Regions from separate parts of the Tissierella carlieri genome, predicted to be linked through region 3. Evidence: predicted binding sites of a transcription regulator. Region 3 holds the regulator's gene; each other region holds the start of a gene.

Region 1 (7,217 bases), on a different contig from region 3:
ACTCAATAATATGTGGCAATTCATGTATAGCAAATCCTTCAAATATAGTTCTAGCTATATTATAAATATTTGTAATCATATCCTTATTTATTTTTTCTGCCATAGAAGAAATAGGTTTGTCTAAAAATTGTTCTACTATAATTTGAGTAAAATTAAAGATACTCTCTTCTAATTTAGTTGAATTTAATATTATGTCTATATTAGTATTTAAGTAATTTATTATATTTTCCTTGTTATTTAATTCTGAAGCTTTTAGTTTATCCTGTATCAATTGTAACATAATATCATAATTTTTTTCATCAGAAATATAATTAATTAATACATCCGAAATTCTTGCTAGACCATCATGACCAATAGTTTCCATTAGTCTTGGTACCACCTCTGAAGCCTTGGATTCTAGTAGCTTATCTATTGAAGCCTTAACGAGCATAACTATATTTTTATTTGCATCTTCACTATTTATATATTTTTCAATCATATGAAATACTTTATCAGAAATTAACTCTGGACTAATAAAAGCAATAATTAATTTAGACATATTTTGAGAGACAAGCTCCGAAATGGAATCTTTAATTTTTCTTTGTATTTCAGGATCTTTGAAACTCGTCCTTATACTATATCCGATTTCATTTCCATTTTCATCAATATACTGATTTATAGCAGCTAATAACTCCTCTGGAATCAATTGTGATAGCATTCTTTCATCTTGAGCAAATTCATTTAGCTTTGAATCTAGGTGTCTGATTATTCCATTCTTTAGCTCTGAGGATTTTGATAATTCAATTAAAGATCCCCTCAACTTTTCATCTACTAATCCATAAATTTCTTCAGTATCAAAGCTATTTACTTTATCTTCAATAGCTTTAGATATTAAAGTTTTAAATTGTTCACTCCTGATATGAGAAATTATTATATTCTTTAAATTTTCTTTTATTTTCTTTATAAATCTATCATAATTTTCACCTAGCAAATTATCTAAAATCCCCTTCATAGATTGTTGGCTTTCTTTTAATTTGTTTAGTTTATCTTCTAACCACAATTTAATTTCTCTATCCGTTCTTTTATTAGCTAAAGCCTCAACTATAGTTTCTGGTGATAATAAATAGTTTCCTACTGTTTCCCCTATACTTTTAGCAATCCTCTCTCTCTCCTTCGGTATAAGGCCTGGAGTAAAGGGTATTTTTATATTCATTATTCTTTTCTCATGATGAGGTCTAAACAGCATCTTTATAGCAAGCCAATTTGTAAAATATCCTATGATTGCTCCAACTATAACTGGTACTAAAATTTTCATATTTTCTCCTTTCTAAAGCATTGAGATGAATGCATAGGCGGTTTTTTTGCTTTCCATGCAAAAAAACCGCCCCCTTTCACGCTACATAAGCTTACATATATTATTTGTAAATTCAATAGGGTCCTCTATAGGTAATCCTTCTATTAATAAGGCTTGATTATATAATAAGTTAGTATAAAGCTTTAGTTTATCCTTATCATTTTCAAAGGCAGATTTTAATGTGTCAAATACATGGTGATGTATATTAATTTCCAATATTTTATCAGCCTTTATACCCTGATTATCTGGCATTTGACTTAAGATTTTCTCCATTTCTATTGAAAGTTCCCCTTCGCTAGATAGGCAAACAGGATAATTTTTAAGTCTCTTAGAAGGTTTTATTTCCTTTATTTTATCTGATAAGCTTTCCTTCATAAATGAAAATAGCTCCTTATTTTCTTCTATTTCCTTTTCATTATCCTTATCCTTTTCATCAGCTTCTATACCTAAATCACCTGACGATACAGATTTAAATTCCTTTTCCTTATATTGCATTAGCATTTTAATTGCAAATTCATCTATATCATCTGTGAAATATAAAATTTCGTAGCCTTTATCCTTTACTAATTCAGTTTGTGGCAATTTATCAATTCTCTCTACAGATTCGCCAGCTGCATAATAGATATATTTTTGCTCTTCTGGCATTCTACTTACATATTCCTCTAAGGTAACCATTTTCTTTTCCTTTGACGAATAGAAAATAAGCAGGTCTTGTAATACTTCTTTGTGCATTCCAAAATCACTATAAACTCCGAATTTCAATTGTTTTCCAAATCCTTTAAAGAATTCCTCATATTTTTCTCTTTCATTCTTTAGGATTAAAGTTAATTCATCTTTAATTTTATCTTCTATCTTCTTTGCAATCAACTTTAATTGTCTATCATGCTGTAATATCTCTCTAGATATATTTAAGGATAAATCTTCTGAATCTACAATTCCTTTTACAAAGCTAAAATAATCTGGAAGTAAATCAGCACACTTATTCATTATAAGTACCCCATTGGAATATAACTCAAGTCCCTTTTCGTACTCTTTTGTGTAAAAATCATAAGGAGTTTGACTTGGTATAAATAATAAAGCATTATACCTTACGACACCATCTACAGATAGATGAATTGACTTTATAGGTTCATCAAATCCAAAATGCTTTTCTGAATAAAAATTCTTATAATCTTCTTCTGTTAATTCATTTTTATTTTTTCTCCATATTGGAACCATACTATTTATTACTTGCTCTTCTTCATATTGTTCATATTCATCTTCAGAGCCTTCCTTTAATCTGCTCTTTGTAACATCCATTTTAATTGGATATCTAATAAAGTCAGAATATTTTTTAATAATTCCCCTCAATCTATATTCTTCTAAAAATTCATCATAATTCTCGTCTTCTGTATTTTCCTTGATTGTAAGTATTATATCTGTCCCAACAGTATCTTTTTCTATAGGCTCTATTGTATATCCCTCAGCACCCTCAGACTCCCATTTATATCCTTCATTGGCTCCAAAGGTTTTACTTATAACTGTTACCTTGTCCGCTACCATGAATGCAGAATAAAATCCAACACCAAATTGGCCAATTATATCAAAGCCATCTTTCAATTCATTTTCATTTTTAAATGCAAAGGAACCACTATTTGCAATCACACCGAGATTCTCTTCTAATTCTTCCTTTGACATTCCAATTCCTGTATCTGATACGGTCAATGTGCGATTTTCTTTATCTGCTATAATCTTAATGTAATAATCATCTTTATTAAAGCTTATGCTCTCATCAGTCAAAGCTTTATAATAAATTTTATCAATAGCATCAGACGAATTGGAAATCAGCTCTCTTAAAAATATCTCTTTATGTGTGTAAATTGAATTTACCATCAAATCAAGCAAACGCTTTGACTCTGCTCTAAATTCCTTTCTTTCCATAGATATCTTCCCTTTCCTTTTTTATATTATAATTTTTTTAGCACTCTAAGTGTTAGAGTGCTAATAAGAAAAATGTACCATATTTATTTTTTTATGTCAAGAACAAGAAATATTAGTGATAGTTTTTATTTTAAGGTTTTAATACTACTTTAATACAATTATCAGCTTTTTTATCAAATATCTCATACCCATGTTTTCCTTCATCTAAGGATAATCTGTGAGTTATTATATCAGTAGCATCAAACTTTCCTTGATTAATAAGCTTAAGAATAGGTTCTACATAGGAATGTGCAGGACATTGCCCCATTTTTATAGTAATATTTCTTGAAAAGAAATCCCCTAAAGGAAACATATTATATCTAGCACCATATACCCCTACCATAGATATAGTTCCACCTTTTCTAACTGCTTGAGTAGATATTTCAATTGCAGATTTTGAGCCTCCTTGAAGTTTTAATGCAGTTTCCATCTTTTCAATAAACGACATCTTTCCATCCATTCCAACACAATCAATTACTACATCTGCTCCCCCATTTGTTAGTTCTTTTATATATTCTCCAGTATTATCATATTCTTCAAAATTTACTACTTCTACACCATTGTATCTTTTAGCATGCTCTAATCTATATCCAACTCTATCTACTGCTATTATTCGTTTAGCACCTTTAAATGCTGCCCATTTCATAGATAATAGTCCTACCGGTCCAGAACCTAGTACTACTACTGTGTCACCATTTTTTACTCCACCGTTTTCAACTCCCCAATAAGAAGTTGGTAATATATCCGTAAGAAATAGTACCTGCTCATCCGTTAGTTCTTCAGGTATAACCGTAGGACCTACATTTGCATAAGGTACTCTAAGATATTCTGCTTGACCTCCATCATACCCTCCATAGGTGTTGCTATATCCAAATATAGCTCCAGTTTCTCCATTATCATTGGAATTATCACATTGACTCCATAAATCATGCTCACAATACCAGCAATGCCCACACGCTATTGGAAAAGGAACAATAACTCTATCACCCTTTTTAACCTTATTCACACCTTTACCCACTTCTTCTACGATACCCATGGTTTCATGCCCCAAAATAAATCCCTTTGGCATATTAGGTACCATTCCATGAACTAAGTGCAAATCAGATCCACATATAGCTGTTGATGTTACCTTAACTATAATATCATCCTCATTTTGTATCTTTGGATCATCAACCTTTGCTACCCTCACATCATTTATTCCCTCATATACTATTGCCCTCATGAAATCCCTCCAATTAAGTTATAGGATTATCTTTTCCAAGTAAGGTATGAATATGCAATGATAGCCGAAAGTAGAAAAATAGAAAATAGTAGGAAATTATCCTACTATCCCTTATTAGCTTCTTTTTTCAATCTATAAAACATTATATTATTTTCTATATCTATATGCTGTAATAAGCTTATCTCTAATTCCTTCAGTCTATCGTAAGTATTTACATAAGTAGGACATCCTGTAGGTGGAACTAAATAGTCATTTGTAATCTCTCGAATTTTCTTAACTAGCCCTTCTAATTCTTTATTATCCTTCTCAACGTTCTCAATTTCCTCTACTATATTTTCTAACAGCTTTTGTGAAGGTTCCTTTTCATAGTCAATTATCATATAAAATAACTTTCTTTCTTCTTTAATGATATGAGATTCTAATACTGTCTTTAATCCTCCAAATAATCTATGAACCTTTTCAAGAACATCTCCAGAATCGTCAAAATGAACTTTAAATATTGTATATACCAATTTTTCTAATTCTGGTAATTCCTTTTTTAATGGAGTATGATGCTTCTTGAGGATATACTCTATTATCTGAGAGTATTTCTCAGTATTCAAATCTATTTCTTGGCTATGGAAATTTGTCACGGATATCTCTCCTTCTAATTTTTATTATAATCTTATTAATTATTTTATTTATTATTTGTTTGTTTTTTAGTGATACCCTATTATGACCTAGTTAATCCAACTATTTTTTGTAGTAGTTAGAAGATATAACGTCTTATTTCTTATAAAGCTTTCTTTTTTTCATTGAACCTAAATTCTTTATAACCCATCAATACTACCCAAACATAGGCAAGAGTTTTTGGTATCATTAAGATTCCAATCCATGGAATTGTATTAGCCCATAGCACTACAGGTATATATAAAACGAAAGATAATACAATCGCCAGCCACATGAATTTAAAATTATTGTCATCACACTTCTTTGCTTCAGAATAAAAAATAGAGATAATAATAGCACCCATAATAGCAAATGGAATATTTCTATATATTCCCCATGAAACAGGTGCATTATAGTTTAACCAATCATTCTGAGGAAAAACACATAATCCTATTCGTATAATACTCAAAGCATAAATTGAAAATGTAAGTCCCTTATTCCCCCTAATTCTGTAACGCTGTCTCCATATATGATATAAAATTACATAAAAGATGGTCATTGTAATAGATGTTATAAATTTTCCTATCCCAAGTGCAACAGCGTTGGCTTCTAATCCTGTTGTTAGTAAAGCGTATGACCGAGGTATTAAATGAAATGAATCTCCTGCCCCTAGTACAACAGCCATAATACCAAATAACTTAAATTGCTTGTTGTTTCCACCCTTTAATATCATTATCATTCCTATTGTAATAACCCCTACTAAATAAACTGCATCAAATAAAGTTTCCATAATTGCCTGCATAATAATCACTCCTTAATTATATTGATGAACATTGTTCATTGATGTTCAAATTAAAAATCATACTGTAGTATGATTTTAATCTGACATTATTTTTTTTAGAATTGCTATAAAAAAACTTATATCTTCCTCTTCTTTTCTAAGCATAATAAGCATATTTTCAAAAATAAATTCTGCTGTTTTTTCTTTTGAGATTGCTTCTGACCATGAATACTGTCTTAATCCATTATCCATATCCATTAATATTTTAATCTTAGAATAGATTTTCTCAAAATATTCATTTTCCCTTTGTTTTCCAAGTATCTTTTCCTGTGTCTTTAGCAAAGCAAGCTGTTCTAGCCAGTTTTCTTTAAATTTGAGAAGATAATGATATAAAGTGCTATAAATCTTCTCTAAATTATCATAGAAGTTATTGTAAGAGAGATCTTGCCAATCAACATTCGCAAAAGCACCTTCCCAAAAATCTTCAATAATAGCTACTAGCAGATCTCCTTTTGAAGGAAAATAGTTATATACTGTACCTATGGCTATTCCACTATTCTTAGCAACAGCACGAATATTTATATTTGAAATACCTTCCTTCATAGCAATATCTTTAGCTTCTGATAAAATAATCTCTCTATAATTTTTATTATAGTTTTCCATGTCTTATTTCACCTCGTGAACATCGTTCACGTCCATAATATAACAATAATTCCTTATTGTCAAGCTTTATTTTTCAAGTACAACAAATTGAACCTCTTATATATTTATTGACCTTGTATATCTATAACTACTATTTCTGGTGGATTGAATATTCTAGGTAATCTTGGATTAAATGATACCCCTCTACTTACAATGTGAGTATAACTTTCCTGCTCATACACTCCTCCAGCATATTTGGGAAAAAATCCTTGATTTAGTGCAAAAAGTCCATTTAATATAAATGGAATACGTACCTGTCCACCATGAGAGTGCCCCGAAAGTACCATATCAAAAGGTAAAAAGTTATAAAAATCAACAGCTTCTGGTCTATGAGATAATAACACCTTATATCCTGATACATCTTCTATATTAGAAAATGATTTATATATTTCTTCATTCCAATTAGACTGGGGTCTTTCATATTTGATTATATCTGGATCATCTACACCTGCCATAACTAACTCAACTCCGTTAATATCTACTTTCCTATAATCATTCTCTAATACAATTATATTAAAGGATTTGAAAACTTCCTTAATATAATCTACTTCATCTGTCCAAATTTCATGATT
Region 2 (7,217 bases), on a different contig from region 3:
ATTATTAAGTAATTTTAGCTTTTCATCTAAAGTCAAACTAGTACCTTTCAACCAATCACTCTCAGCTAATGCCTCTAAAGCATTAAATTGAACTTCCATTCCTTTATCAACTATTTCAGCATTTTGTATTGCTAATTGAGATAATGATTCATCAATACTTGTCGATAAAGCCTTTGATGATGCTATGTAAGACACCACTCCAAACCCCATACAGATAACAAGAAGCAGTACTCCATAAAATAAAGATAGTTTTGTCTTAATACTTTTAAGCTTCAAAATATACCCTCCTTAATTAAATATTAACTATTTAATATAATATATTTAGTGTAGACTAATGTAGTTTATTGTAGATTATTGTATTATTATATATTAATAGTTCTGTAGGTTACACTGTATTTCACTCCTTGTCATTGCCATGGCAATGACAATTCTATGTTTGTCTATAGCCTATCTGATTATATAGAGTTATTGTAAGTCTATATATTATTTACAATTATATAAAGGGGGAGAACTCTTTGATGACTAATATGAAGTTTGGTGAATGTCTATCTCTTTTACTTTCTGCTTTAGATATAAGTATGAATCAACTATCAAAAGCTATAAATGTAGATAGTTCACTTGTTAGCCGTTGGGTCAGCGGGAAAAGAATTCCTGCATATAATACTATATATATTGATAGTATTACTGAATACTTTTCAAGAAATATTAAAAATTCATTTCAAGAACAAAATCTAAATAAAGTTTTGTTAAGTCTAGATAAAAATGAAGAATTAGATGGTAATATCAAAGAAAAAATGAAAAAAGTATTATTGGAGTCCCAAGGATATTCTATGGAATGCAAAAAAAAAGAATATCTAAAGAAGAAAAATCAGTTAGCCAGCAAAGATCAAGTTTTTAATTTTGTAAGTATGGACCAAATTTATCCTGAGAAACAGAATAGCATTAATAATTCTAATCAAATTATTGATTTATCCAATGAGGATAAAATAATTTTTGGAATTGAAAATATTATCTCTGAAGGTATTTCTCTACTTGAATATGCAATTAATCAGAAATATAAAAAAAACAAGATAATTTATATAACTTACAATAATGTTAATACAACCAAGAGCTATTATAAATTAATACTTTTGAGAAATGCTTTACTAAATGCTATAAATAATGGATGGGAAGTTCTTTTCTTATTGAGACTGGATAATAATATTAATAGAATAATAAGATTTATCAACTTTATACATCCAATTATGATAACTGGAAGAATTAGTTTATATTATTTAGATAAATATGGTACTTGTATTGCTAGTAAAGAAACTTATATTGTTTCAGATATTGGTGCATTATCTTGCTTCCCAACGGAGCCATATTCAGAAATTACCTGTAGCTTTTATTTAAAAAATAAAGCTGGTGTAAGTATCTTGAAAAATTATTTTAATGCAGTCATTACAAATGATGCTAAACCTTTAATTAAATATCATACAAAAAATATTGAATATCATCATAAGTTAACTGAATTGGAAGAAAGTATAGGTAATCGATTTCAATATAAATACTGTTTTACCACGTTTACACTAACTGAAAACTTGCTTGAAAAAGTCTTAAGAAAAAAAAATCTTCCAAATGATGAAATACTTCTGCTTTTAGACTTTCATAAAAGACAATTTAATGCATTCTTATCAGGTATAAAATACTATCAATATAAAGATATATTTTTAGCAAATTCTATTGAAGATCTAGTTATGCATAAACGATTTTATTTTGACTATTATGAAGAAACGGAGATAATAAATATGGATGTTGAAGATATCATCGAACTTCTACAAAACATAATCTATCTTCTCAAAACCTATGACAATTATAATATTGCTTTTATGCCTAAAAGTACTGATAATTTTTTAAAAAGTGTTAATTCATATTGTGCCATTAAAGAAAGACAAGCTGTATTATTCGAGACTTTTAATGCTGTAAAAGACCTTAAAAAAGTACAACTATCAATAGAAGAAAACACTTTAATTAAAGCCTTTGAAGAATATTTCAAACAAACTTGGGAACAGATTGCTCCTGTTAATAAAGACAAAAATGAGATTATTATAATGTTACAGGATCAGATAGATATACTTAAAAAGACCTATTTAAGCATTTCAAAATTCTAATAAGAAAAAAGAGGTCTATCATAAGTTTAATATACTTATGAAAAACCTCTAGGATATAAGTGATTGATAATTTAAAAATTTGTACTATTATTTATGATGGAATTACATCATGCCGCCCATTCCACCCATACCGCCCATTCCACCCATAGCTGCCATTGGGTCTTCTTTTTCTATATCTACTACTGCACCTTCTGTAGTAAGTACCATAGCTGCTACAGATGCTGCATTTTGTAATGCTGATCTAGTCACCTTAGTTGGGTCTGCTATACCTGCTTGAATCATATCTACATATCTTTCATTTAAAGCATCAAATCCAGTACCTGGCGCTTCTTCTTTAACTTTTTCAACGATAACAGAACCCTCAAGTCCTGCATTTGCCGCAATTTGTCTAACTGGCTCTTCTAACGCCCTCACTATTATACTAACTCCTGTTTTTTCATCACCATGAGTTGCTTCAAGCAATTTAGCTACGGCTGGTATTGCATCTATCAATACTGTTCCACCACCAGGAACCATACCTTCTTCAACTCCTGCACGAGTTGCAGCTAAAGCATCTTCTATTCTAAGTTTTCTTTCCTTAAGTTCTGTTTCAGTTGCAGCACCTACTTGAATTACTGCTACTCCGCCTGATAATTTAGCAAGTCTTTCTTGAAGCTTTTCAGCATCAAATTCTGATTCTGTTTCTTCAAGTTGAGCTTTGATTTGTTTAACTCTATTTTGAATTTCCTCTTGATTTCCTTCTCCGTTAACTATTACAGTTGTTTCCTTATCAACTTTAACCTTAGCTGCTCTACCTAACATTTCAATAGTAGTTTCTTTTAAGTCATATCCTAATTCTTCTGATATTACTTCACCACCTGTTAAAATAGCTATATCTTGTAGCATTTCTTTTCTTCTATCTCCAAAGCCAGGTGCCTTAACAGCAACGCAGTTAAATGTTCCTCTTAATTTGTTAACTACTAATGTAGCCATTGCTTCTCCTTCAATATCTTCAGCAATAATTACAAGAGGTTTACTCATTTGTACTATTTGCTCAAGAATTGGAAGGATTTCTTGGATATTACTAATCTTCTTATCTGTAATTAAAATATATGGATTATCATATTCTGCTATCATTTTTTCAGTATCTGTAACCATGTAAGCTGATACATATCCTCTGTCAAATTGCATACCCTCTACTACATCTAGAGTTGTTCCCATAGATCTTGATTCTTCTACAGTGATAACCCCATCGTTTCCTACTTTTTCCATAGCATCAGCTATTAATTTTCCTATTTCTTCATCTCCTGCAGAAATAGATGCAAGTTGAGCTATAGATTCTTTTGATTCTACTTCCTTAGAAAATCTCTTAATTTCTTCTACTGTGGCATTTACAGCTGATTTAATTCCCTTTTGAAGGATCATTGGATTTGCACCTGCTGCCACATTCTTTAGTCCTTCTCTAATAATTGCTTGAGCAAGTAAAGTAGCTGTTGTAGTTCCATCTCCAGCTACATCATTAGTCTTTGTAGCTACTTCTTTAACAAGTTGAGCACCCATATTTTCATATTTATCTTCTAATTCTATTTCACGAGCTATAGTTACTCCGTCATTTGTAATAAGTGGTGCACCAAACTTCTTATCTAATACAACATTTCTTCCCTTTGGTCCTAATGTAACCTTTACAGTATCAGCTAATTGATTTATACCTCTTTCCATAGCACGACGTGCGTCTTCTCCAAACATAATTTCTTTAGCCATTTATATCCACACTCCTTTTGAATTTACTTCGTAAATTTACAATGCACAATGCACGATGCACAATTAAAAGATTAAAATAATATAGGTTTTGGTTTTCAATTGTGAATTGTGAAATGTGAATTGTCATTATTCCACTATTGCTAAAATATCAGATAATTTTAGGATTGTTAATTCTTCACCATCTACTTTGATTTCTGTTCCAGCATATTTTGAGAATATTACTTTGTCTCCAGCTTTAATTTGATCTTTTTTCTTTTCATCATTTGTAATATCAGCACCAATAGCAACTACCTCTGCCATTTGTGGTTGCTCCTTAGCAGTACTTGGTAGAACTATACCACTTTTTGTTTTCTCTTCAACCTCAACTTTTTTAATTACAATCCTATCACCTAATGGTCTTAGATTCATAGTTATACTACCTCCTTATGTTAATATTAGTTTTATCCTTCATTTTATTAGCACTCATTGTCGTTGAGTGCTAATATGTACAATATATATGTTACTTAAATGAAATCATGTAATCAAGTCTGAAATTTGACTATATTAAGGTATTATTTGCTAAAATATGGCTTTTAAACCATTAATCTTATTTTTTCTCTAATTTACTATTCTTATCTTATTAAATTAACTAAATTTACTAATATATAGTAAATAATAGGAATAAAAACTGCTGGAAGCATATTTCCTACCTTTATTTTCTTGATTCCTAATATATTTATTCCTATTGCCATAATAAGCAAGCCACCTACTGCTGACATTTCATTTACTACTTGTACAGTAAGTAAATCTTTTATAAAATTAGCCAATAAAGTAATGCTGCCTTGATAGATAAATACTGGGATACTTGAAAATGCAACTCCGATGCCTAAAGTTGAAGCAAATATTATAGCCGATATACCATCAAGAATTGATTTTGCAAATAAAGTTTGGTGATTACCTTGTATTCCAGACTCAAGAGAACCAACTATTGCCATAGCTCCAACACAATATACTAAAGAAGCTGTTACAAAGCCCTTAGAGAAGTTACTATCTTTTCCTCCAAATTTATCTTGTAGAAAATCCCCTAAATTATCAAGCTTATTTTCTATTCCAATTACCTCACCTATTACACTTCCTACTACAATACTTCCTATAACTAGGATAATATTTTCAGACTTAATCCCCCCCATAATACCGATGATAATTACAGCAAGACCTATACCATCCATTATGGTATTCTTATAATCATCTTTAATTCCTTTTTTTACTCCTATACCTAATAATGAACCTAATATAATTGCTAAAGCATTTACTATTGTTCCTAGCATAGTTAATCTACCCCCATTAGTTCAGTGAATAATGAATAACTAATATAAGCAGGATACCAAAATTGTGATTTTCTATTTTGTGTACATTGCTTAGCTACTTATACTTGCCTCGCAGGGTATAATTTGGTAGCCCTTTAGGGTTTGTTTACCTAGTGAATAGTTAAAAAAACCAAAATTTTCGCTCAGAACTATTCACCATTCACTTTTCACTATATTTTAATAGGATACACCATTTTAAGGATAATTTCTATAAAAAAATGGAATCCTTTTAAAGAATTCCATTTTCATCTTATTTTTTAATTATATTTCACTTTCCTTATATACATTGTTCTTATTATGATAAAATAAATCACCTGAAATACTAGATATCCTAATGCAACTACAAGACCATTTGCAAAAAGATTTCTTTGAAGTAAATTAGAAAGAGATTTCAATGCAAATAAAGAATGTGTAGTACTAACTACAAAAGGTAAAAAGAATATAATCCCTATTTGTTTTGTTATTACTTTACTTATTTCTTTTTCTGTAGTTCCAATTTTTCTAAGTATATCGTATTCTACTTTATCTTGTTTTACTTCGTTGAATAATTTGAAATATATTATACTGCCTGAAGCTATAAAGAATAAAAAGGCTATAAAAAATCCTATGAATAATGTAAGTCCAAAGCTTTTTCTGATGTCTTTATAAGGAATTGACTTAGAATAATAATTACCTTGATATTTACTACCCAACATCTCTTGTATCTCAACTGAAGCATCGAAGGAACTCTTCCATTTTTCTAATTTTATTCCATTATATATAACTATATCATCCTCTTTAGTCATTTCTAATATATGGTTATAGTCTTTGTCGTTTAATATAAATGCATCAAAATATCCTAGTTTATTAAGAGACATAACACCACCATGTATCTCCTCGCTTACCCTATATTCATTTACTTCCTCATTTAAACTTAATATTGCTGTTTCAAGGGGATATCTTTTAATTTTCTCTGGTTTACCATTATAGCTAAACACCTCATAAGGAAAATTATAGACTACCTCATTTTCTTTCACTTCAATTTTATCCTTACCTTGGAAAACAGCTAATTTATTATAATCAGTATTTGATATGAGTAAGATTTCTTCTCTGATACTATCATTAGCTTTTTTAGACTCATTTTTAACCTTTATATTTTTAACTGTATGAAACTCATTTGTTTTTAAATCATATTTTTTTAGGATTTCTTTTACTCTCTCTATACTCTGATTATCCTTCAGTGTTTCCCCTTTTTGGATTATTGCAATATCTTCTGGCGTATCAATTCCTGATATACTTGATATCTCTGTAAAAAATGAATATATGGTTTCTGTAGCAGTAAAGGTAATTGCACCTAAAGTAGCTGCTAAAAACAATACCTTAGCTGTATCTTGTAGTTTAAATATCATTTGAGAATAAGATATTATATTAGTTTTTTTATAAATTATATTTTCATTTTTTAAAACTTTATTAGCTACAGCTATACTAAATTGAGTAAAGATAAAATAACTACCAGTTACAACTATAAATATAACTGGTATCATAGCCAAAGGCACAAGTACTCCTTCTACAAACCAAGCTATACCATAACCCAATATTAATAAACTAACTCCAAGAATTGATTTCTTCTTTGAAAACTTTGGCATTTCCTTAGGCATCTTACTGCTTTTAATTTGTTGTATTATTTCCTTATTCTTTATTTTAAAAAGCATTAAAGTGCTTACTATTTCAAATAAGGTAAAAAAAATCAAAGCAGTAATACCTAAAGCTTTAAGAGAAATATTAAATGGCAAGTTAATATCCATAAATGCTTCCATCGCCATAAGAAATAATTTTGAAAAGGCAACTCCTGACAATATACCAGTTCCTATGGATAAAATAGATATTATAGTATTTTCTATAAGAACATATTTCCTTATTTGATTTGTAGTCATTCCATATAGAGATAGTAATCCAAACTCTCTTCCTCGAGATTTTAAAAATATGGAAGTAGAATACCCTA
Region 3 (7,217 bases):
AATAGTACCTGTAATAAATAAAATAGATTTGCCAAGTGCAAGACCGGATGAAGTAAAAAAGGAAGTAGAAGACATTATTGGAATAGATTGTGAAGAGGCACCACTTATATCAGCAAAAGAAGGTTTAAACATTGAAGATGTATTAGAAAGTATAGTGAAAAATGTACCTGCACCGAAAGGAGATCCAAATGCGCCTTTAAAGGCATTGATATTTGATTCATATTATGATAGCTATAAGGGTGTTGTTTGCTATATAAGAGTATATGAAGGTACAATAAAACCTGGCATGAATATAAGGATGATGTCCACAGGAAAATTCTATGAGGTAGTAGAAGTTGGTGTAAACACTTCAAAACATATATCCTTAGATAAATTAGAACCAGGAGATGTAGGCTTTGTCACAGCTAGTATTAAAAATGTAAAGGATGCAAGAGTAGGGGACACAATAACAGATCACGATAATCCAACTACAGAGGTCCTGCCAGGATATAAAAAGGTTATTCCTATGGTTTACTGCGGTATTTATCCTGCAGAGGGAGAAGATTTTAATACAGTAAGAGAAGCCTTAGAGAAATTGCAAGTAAATGATGCGGCCCTAGACTTTGAACCTGAATCTTCTGCTGCATTAGGCTTTGGATTTAGATGTGGATTTTTAGGACTTTTACACATGGAAATTATCCAAGAAAGATTAGAAAGAGAATTTGATTTAAATATAATAACTACAGCTCCTTCAGTTATATATAAAGTTACAAAAACTACAGGAGAGGTACTTCAGATACAAAATCCATCTAACCTTCCACCTACTACAGAGATAGAATATATGGAAGAACCAATTGTAAAAGCTAATATAATGACACCTACAGACTATGTTGGTGCAATTATGGAACTTTGTCAAAATAAGAGAGGTACTTTCTTAAATATGGAGTACTTAGAAGAAAAAAGAGTTGTATTACATTATGAGTTGCCTTTAAATGAGGTTATTTATGATTTCTTTGATGCCCTTAAATCAAAGACTAGAGGATATGCATCTTTAGACTACGATTTAAAAGGATATCAGCAGTCAGAGCTTGTAAAAATGGATATACTTATCAATGGAGAATTAGTAGACGCATTTTCACTAATAGTTCATGAGGAAAAAGCATATGAGAGAGGAAGAAATATTGCGGAGAGACTTACTGATGTAATCCCAAGACATCAATTTGCAGTGCCTATACAGGCAGCTATAGGTTCTAAGATAATAGCTAGAGAAACCATAAGAGCTCTTAGAAAAGATGTACTTGCTAAATGTTATGGTGGAGATATATCAAGAAAGAAAAAACTATTAGAAAAACAAAAAGAAGGTAAAAAGCGAATGAGACAAATCGGTTCAGTTGAGGTTCCGCAGGAAGCTTTCCTAACAGTGTTAAAATATGACGAAAAATAGAATGATGTAGGGAACGACGCTTCTGTCGTTCCTATTTTTATAACTAATATGAAAGTTTGGTTTTTAATTATATATAGGAACTTGACCTTAATGAGTTTTAAGCAGATTACGAAATATTTGATTTCGTGCAAGTTTCTTATGCATTAGCCAATAAAAGTTTCCTTGATATGCTGCCATAGAAGATTTTATTATTATTGGAGGAGAAGAATGAAAGAATTATCCTTATACATCCATATACCTTTCTGCATAAGTAAATGTTATTATTGTGATTTTTCATCTTTTGTCAATATAAATCACAAAATTGATGATTATATAGATAGCTTGATTCATGAATTAAGCTTATATAAAGAAAGAATAAGTGAATATAATATAAAAACTATATTTATAGGTGGAGGAACACCATCATGTATAAATCCAAAATATATCAATAGGATACTAGAATTTATATATAAGAATTTTAGAACTACTGGATTAGTTGAAGTTACAATAGAAGCTAATCCTGGTACATTAGATAGAGAAAAGGTACGAATATATAAAAAATCTGGAATAAATAGGGTAAGTATAGGAGTGCAGACATTAGATGATAAATTGTTAGAATCCATAGGAAGAGTTCATAAGGCCAAGGATTTTTATAGAAGCTATGAAATTCTAAGAGAAGAGAATATAAACAATATCAACGTAGACCTAATATTCGGATTGCCAAATCAAACTATAGATAATGTAATAGACTCATTAAAGAAAGTAATTGAACTAGGAGTAGAACATATCTCATACTATGGACTTATACTAGAAGAGGGAACGAGACTTTATAAATCCTATATCGAAGGAAAGATTTTATTACCTGATGAAGATATGGAAAGATTAATGTATCATAAGGCTACGGAATACTTGATTGAACATGGCTACGACCACTACGAAATATCTAACTATGCATTACCAAGCTATGAATGCAAACATAATTTAGTCTATTGGGATGTAAAACCTTATCTTGGGATAGGGTTAAGCAGTCATTCAAATATGGAGGGAAAAAGATTTTCTAACACATCTGATATAAATATTTATATTGAAAACTTGAAAAAGAAAATCCTTCCTATAGAAGATGAAGAAATAATAGATAAGAATACAGAAATAGAAGAATTTTGTATACTAGGTCTAAGAAAAATATCTGGTATAGATAAGACCCAATTTAAGAACAGATTTAGTATAGAAATAGAAGAATTATATAAAGATATAATAAATAAACATATAAAAAATGGTTTAATATTAAATGATGATAATTGTATCCGACTAACAAAACGAGGATTAGACTTGTCTAATTTAGTTGAAATAGATTTTTTAATGTAATAAAATATTTTGATAAAAACTATTGACAAAATTTAGAGATAGTGGTAACTTTAAATCGTGAGCATTAGCACTCAATGACATAGAGTGCTAATAAAACTATCTAGTATGTGAAAGAATACTGAGGTGATTAAATATGCTAGATGATAGAAAACTTAAAGTTCTTTATGCGATTATCAACTCTTATATAAATAGTGCAGAACCTATAGGTTCTAGAACAATAACTAAGCAATATGATTTAGGAGTAAGTTCAGCAACTATAAGAAATGAGATGTCAGATCTAGAAGAGTTAGGATATTTAAATAAACCACATTCTTCTGCAGGAAGAATTCCATCAGATAAAGCTTATAGATTATATGTAGATGAAATTTTAAAGAGTAAAAAGCCTAAGTTAGATTTAATAAAAAAAGATGAGATAAAAAAAATATTAGCTAGTGAATCTAGAGAGATAGAACAATTGCTTCAAAATTCAGCAAAAGTCCTATCGGCAATAACTAGTTATACGGCTCTTGCAATATCTCCACAGTTAATGGGTTCAAAAATAAAACATATTCAATTAATACCAATTGATAATCAACAAGTATTGATGGTTTTAGTTACTAATACTGGAGTAGTTAAAAATTCAATTTTTAGGCTAAATAAAGAGATTCCTGAAGAACAAATTAATATAATGTCTAATTTTTTGAATGATAGATTAAAGGGACTATCAGTAGATGAAATAAATGAAGAAGTTTCCAATGGAATTATTAAGGAGATATATGATTATAAGGTTATCATAGACGGGATTATACCTATTATAAATCAATCTATGGAAGATATAGATAATGTTGATTTATATGCTGATGGGATAACCAAAATACTCAATTTCCCAGAGTACAGAGACTTAGAGAAAGCTAAATCTTTTATATCTTTTATAGAAGATAAAGATTTGGTACTAAATCTTTTACTGAATGATTCTCTATCTCAAGATATTGAAATAACAATTGGTAATGAAAACATTTATGATCCTATAAAGGACTGTAGCTTGATTACAACTACCTACAGGTTAGGAGAAAGAACTATAGGTAAAATTGGAATAATTGGTCCTACGAGGATGGATTATTTAAAGCTAGTAAATACTTTGCATTTATTTTCTGTAAATATTACAGAGATTATAAATATGTTGATGAGTAAACATATATCAAAATAATCATAACATTATAAGAGGTGATGTAATGAAGAACAAGGATCAAGATAAAAAAGAAAACTCAGAGGTAATAGAAGAGGATATCTGTAAGGAGGAAATTGAAGAAACTAGTAAAGACTTAGAAGAAGCTTTAGAATCAAAGGATAAAGAACTAGAGGAATTAAATAATAAGTTATTAAGACTTCAGGCCGATTTTATTAACTTTAGGAAAAGAGCTGAAAAAGAGAAGGAGAGTACTATATCTTATGCTTTAGAATCCTTCGTATGTAATCTATTGCCTATAATAGATAATTTCCAAAGAGCCATGGAATCAGAAAATGATAAGGAAAATAATTTCTATAAAGGGATAGAAATGATATATCAGCAATTAATGAAGGTTCTTAATGAGAATGGAGTTGAACAGATTAAATCTCTAGGAGAAAGTTTCGATCCAAATTTCCATCATGCAGTATTCATGGAAGAGTCTGATGATTATGAGGAAGGTAAGATAACAGAAGTTCTACAAAATGGATATATACTAAAAGATAGAGTTATAAGACCATCTATGGTTAAAGTAGCAAAATAACATTTATTTAAGGAGGAGTTTTTATGGGAAAAATAATTGGGATTGACTTAGGTACTACAAATTCATGTGTCGCTGTTATGGAAGGTGGAGAGCCTATTATTATACCTAATTTAGAGGGAAATAGAACAACACCATCTATAGTAGCATTTACAAAAGATGGAGAAAGACTTGTTGGGGAGACTGCAAAAAGACAAGCTATTACAAATCCAGATAGAACTATAGCATCGATTAAGAGAAAAATGGGTTCTGACCATAAAGTAAATATAGATAGTAAAAATTATTCACCAGAAGAGATATCAGCTATGATTTTACAAAAAATTAAAATGGATGTTGAAAACTACTTAGGGGAGACAGTTTCTGAGGCAGTAATCACAGTACCAGCATATTTTACAGATAGCCAAAGACAGGCAACAAAGGATGCAGGGAAAATTGCTGGATTAGAAGTAAAGAGAATCATTAATGAGCCAACAGCAGCTGCATTAGCTTATGGAATGGATAAGGAACATGGTCAACATAAGATAATGGTATTTGACCTTGGGGGTGGTACTTTTGACGTATCCATACTAGAGCTTGGAGATGGAGTATTTGAGGTATTAGCTACTCGTGGAAACAACCACCTAGGTGGAGATGACTTTGACGAAGCTTTGGTAAATTATATAGCAGAACAGTTTAAGAAAGAAAATGGCATTGATTTAAAACAAGATAAGATGTCATTACAAAGATTAAAAGAGGCGGCAGAAAAGGCAAAGAAGGAATTATCTTCCACCATGTCAACAAATGTAAATTTACCATTTATCACTGCGACTCAGGCAGGACCATTACACTTAAATATGGATATCACAAGAGCTAAATTCAATGAATTAACTTCATCCTTAGTGGATAATACATTAGAACCGGTTAGAGAAGCCCTAAAGGATGCTGGACTACAAGCATCTGATATAGAAAAAGTACTTTTAGTTGGAGGCTCAACAAGAATACCAGCTGTGCAAGAAGCAGTTAAAAAATTAATTGGCAAAGATCCGCAAAAAGATATTAATCCAGATGAATGTGTTGCATTAGGTGCAGCTATTCAAGGTGGAGTACTTGCAGGTGAAGTTAAAGATATATTATTATTAGATGTTACGCCTTTATCCCTTGGTATTGAAACTCTGGGTGGAGTAACTACTAGATTAATTGAAAGAAATACTACAATACCAACTAAGAAGAGTCAAGTATTCTCAACTGCAGCAGACAATCAAACATCAGTAGATATTCATGTTCTGCAAGGTGAGCGTCAAATGGCAAACGATAATACTACTTTAGGTAGATTCCAACTAACAGGGATACCACCAGCACAAAGAGGTATTCCGCAAATAGAAGTAACTTTTGATATAGATGCTAATGGTATTGTAAATGTAAGTGCTAAGGATTTGGGAACAGGAAAAGAACAAAGAATAACTATTACAGCATCAACTAAACTTTCAGATGAGGAAATAGAAAGAAAAGTAAAAGAGTCAGAAAGATTTGCAGAAGAAGATAAGAAGAAGAAAGAAGCAATTGAAATAAGAAATAATGGAGATAATTTAGTTTATCAAACTGAAAAAACTCTAAAAGAATTAGAAGGAAAGATTTCTGCAGATGAAAAGTCAAAGGTTGAATCTAAGTTGGAAGAGCTTAAAAAATCATTAGAAGGTGATAATTATGATGAAATTAAGCAAAAAACTGAAGAATTGACAGAAGCTTTCTACTCCATATCTCAAAAAATGTATGAGCAAGCTGGAGCACAAGGTAATCCAGAAGAAGGCGCAGGACCTAAGGATGATGTAGTAGATGCGGATTATGAAGTGGTAGATGAAGAATAAATAACCGATGAAAGATATGAGCTAAATCATTTGATTTAGCTCATAAATTTGATATAATTGTATAAGCAAATTAAAGGTTGGTGAAAAGATGAGGGATTACTATGAAATCTTAGGTTTAAATAAAGATGCATCAGAAGATGAAATAAAGAAAGCATATAGATCTTTAGCAAAGAAATATCATCCTGATTTGAACCCAGATAATAAAGAGGCAGAAGCAAAATTTAAAGAAGCTAATGCAGCCTATGAAATATTAAGTGACCCAGAGAAAAGATCTAGATATGATAGATTTGGGCATGCAGGGGTAGATCCACAAGCAGGAGGTTTTGGAGAAGGCTTTGGAGGTTTCGGTGATATATTTGAAGATATATTTGACATATTCGGTGGAGGAGGATTTAGCAGAGGCTCAAGAAGAACAGGCCCAGTAAGGGGAGCAGACCTAAGATACAACTTAAATCTAGAATTTAAAGAGGCTGTTTTTGGAGTAGAGAGAGAAATACAAATTAGAAGAACAGAAAACTGTGAAACTTGTGGTGGAACAGGAGCCAAATCAGGTACAGGAAAAGAAACTTGTTCAACCTGTAAAGGTAGGGGAGAAGTGAGATATGCCCAGCAAACTCCTTTTGGTCAATTTGTTAGGACATCTACCTGCGATGCATGTAATGGAACTGGTGAGATAATTAAAGATAAATGTAATACCTGCGGAGGCACTGGTAAAGAAATAAAAACTAAGAAAATGAAAGTGAAGATACCAGCGGGTGTAGATACTGGCTCTATAATCTCTATGAGAGAAGAGGGAGAAGCGGGAGACAGAGGAGGACCTAATGGAGATTTATATATTTATATAAATGTGGCGGAAGACCC

The links. The regulator HrcA, encoded in region 3, represses chaperone genes, less so after heat shock. The targets are predictions, from matches to a motif close to ATTAGCACTCNATANTATNGAGTGCTAAT.
Region 1: a site for HrcA is predicted at 3,290-3,318, ahead of htpG (molecular chaperone HtpG). Genes of this name have one in related genera too.
Region 2: a site for HrcA is predicted at 4,345-4,373, ahead of KQI38_RS02305 (co-chaperone GroES). Genes of this name have one in related genera too.

The regions. Positions count from the first base shown of each region.
Region 1 covers NZ_JAHLOH010000021.1:37,004-44,220, forward strand. Annotated here, with positions in the region: gene KQI38_RS05400 (DUF445 family protein) at 1-1,294, opposite strand, end outside; gene htpG (molecular chaperone HtpG) at 1,376-3,253, opposite strand; gene KQI38_RS05410 (zinc-dependent alcohol dehydrogenase) at 3,384-4,514, opposite strand; gene KQI38_RS05415 (hemerythrin domain-containing protein) at 4,619-5,146, opposite strand; gene KQI38_RS05420 (hypothetical protein) at 5,287-5,964, opposite strand; gene KQI38_RS05425 (TetR/AcrR family transcriptional regulator) at 6,040-6,606, opposite strand; gene KQI38_RS05430 (metallophosphoesterase) at 6,711-7,217, opposite strand, start outside.
Region 2 covers NZ_JAHLOH010000013.1:175,770-182,986, reverse strand. Annotated here, with positions in the region: gene KQI38_RS02320 (methyl-accepting chemotaxis protein) at 1-276, opposite strand, end outside; gene KQI38_RS02315 (helix-turn-helix domain-containing protein) at 519-2,150, shown strand; gene groL (chaperonin GroEL) at 2,253-3,890, opposite strand; gene KQI38_RS02305 (co-chaperone GroES) at 4,017-4,298, opposite strand; gene KQI38_RS02300 (DUF554 domain-containing protein) at 4,502-5,197, opposite strand; gene KQI38_RS02295 (ABC transporter permease) at 5,494-7,217, opposite strand, start outside.
Region 3 covers NZ_JAHLOH010000046.1:97,422-104,638, reverse strand. Annotated here, with positions in the region: gene lepA (translation elongation factor 4) at 1-1,423, shown strand, start outside; gene hemW (radical SAM family heme chaperone HemW) at 1,631-2,767, shown strand; gene hrcA (heat-inducible transcriptional repressor HrcA) at 2,901-3,953, shown strand; gene grpE (nucleotide exchange factor GrpE) at 3,979-4,515, shown strand; gene dnaK (molecular chaperone DnaK) at 4,539-6,356, shown strand; gene dnaJ (molecular chaperone DnaJ) at 6,445-7,217, shown strand, end outside.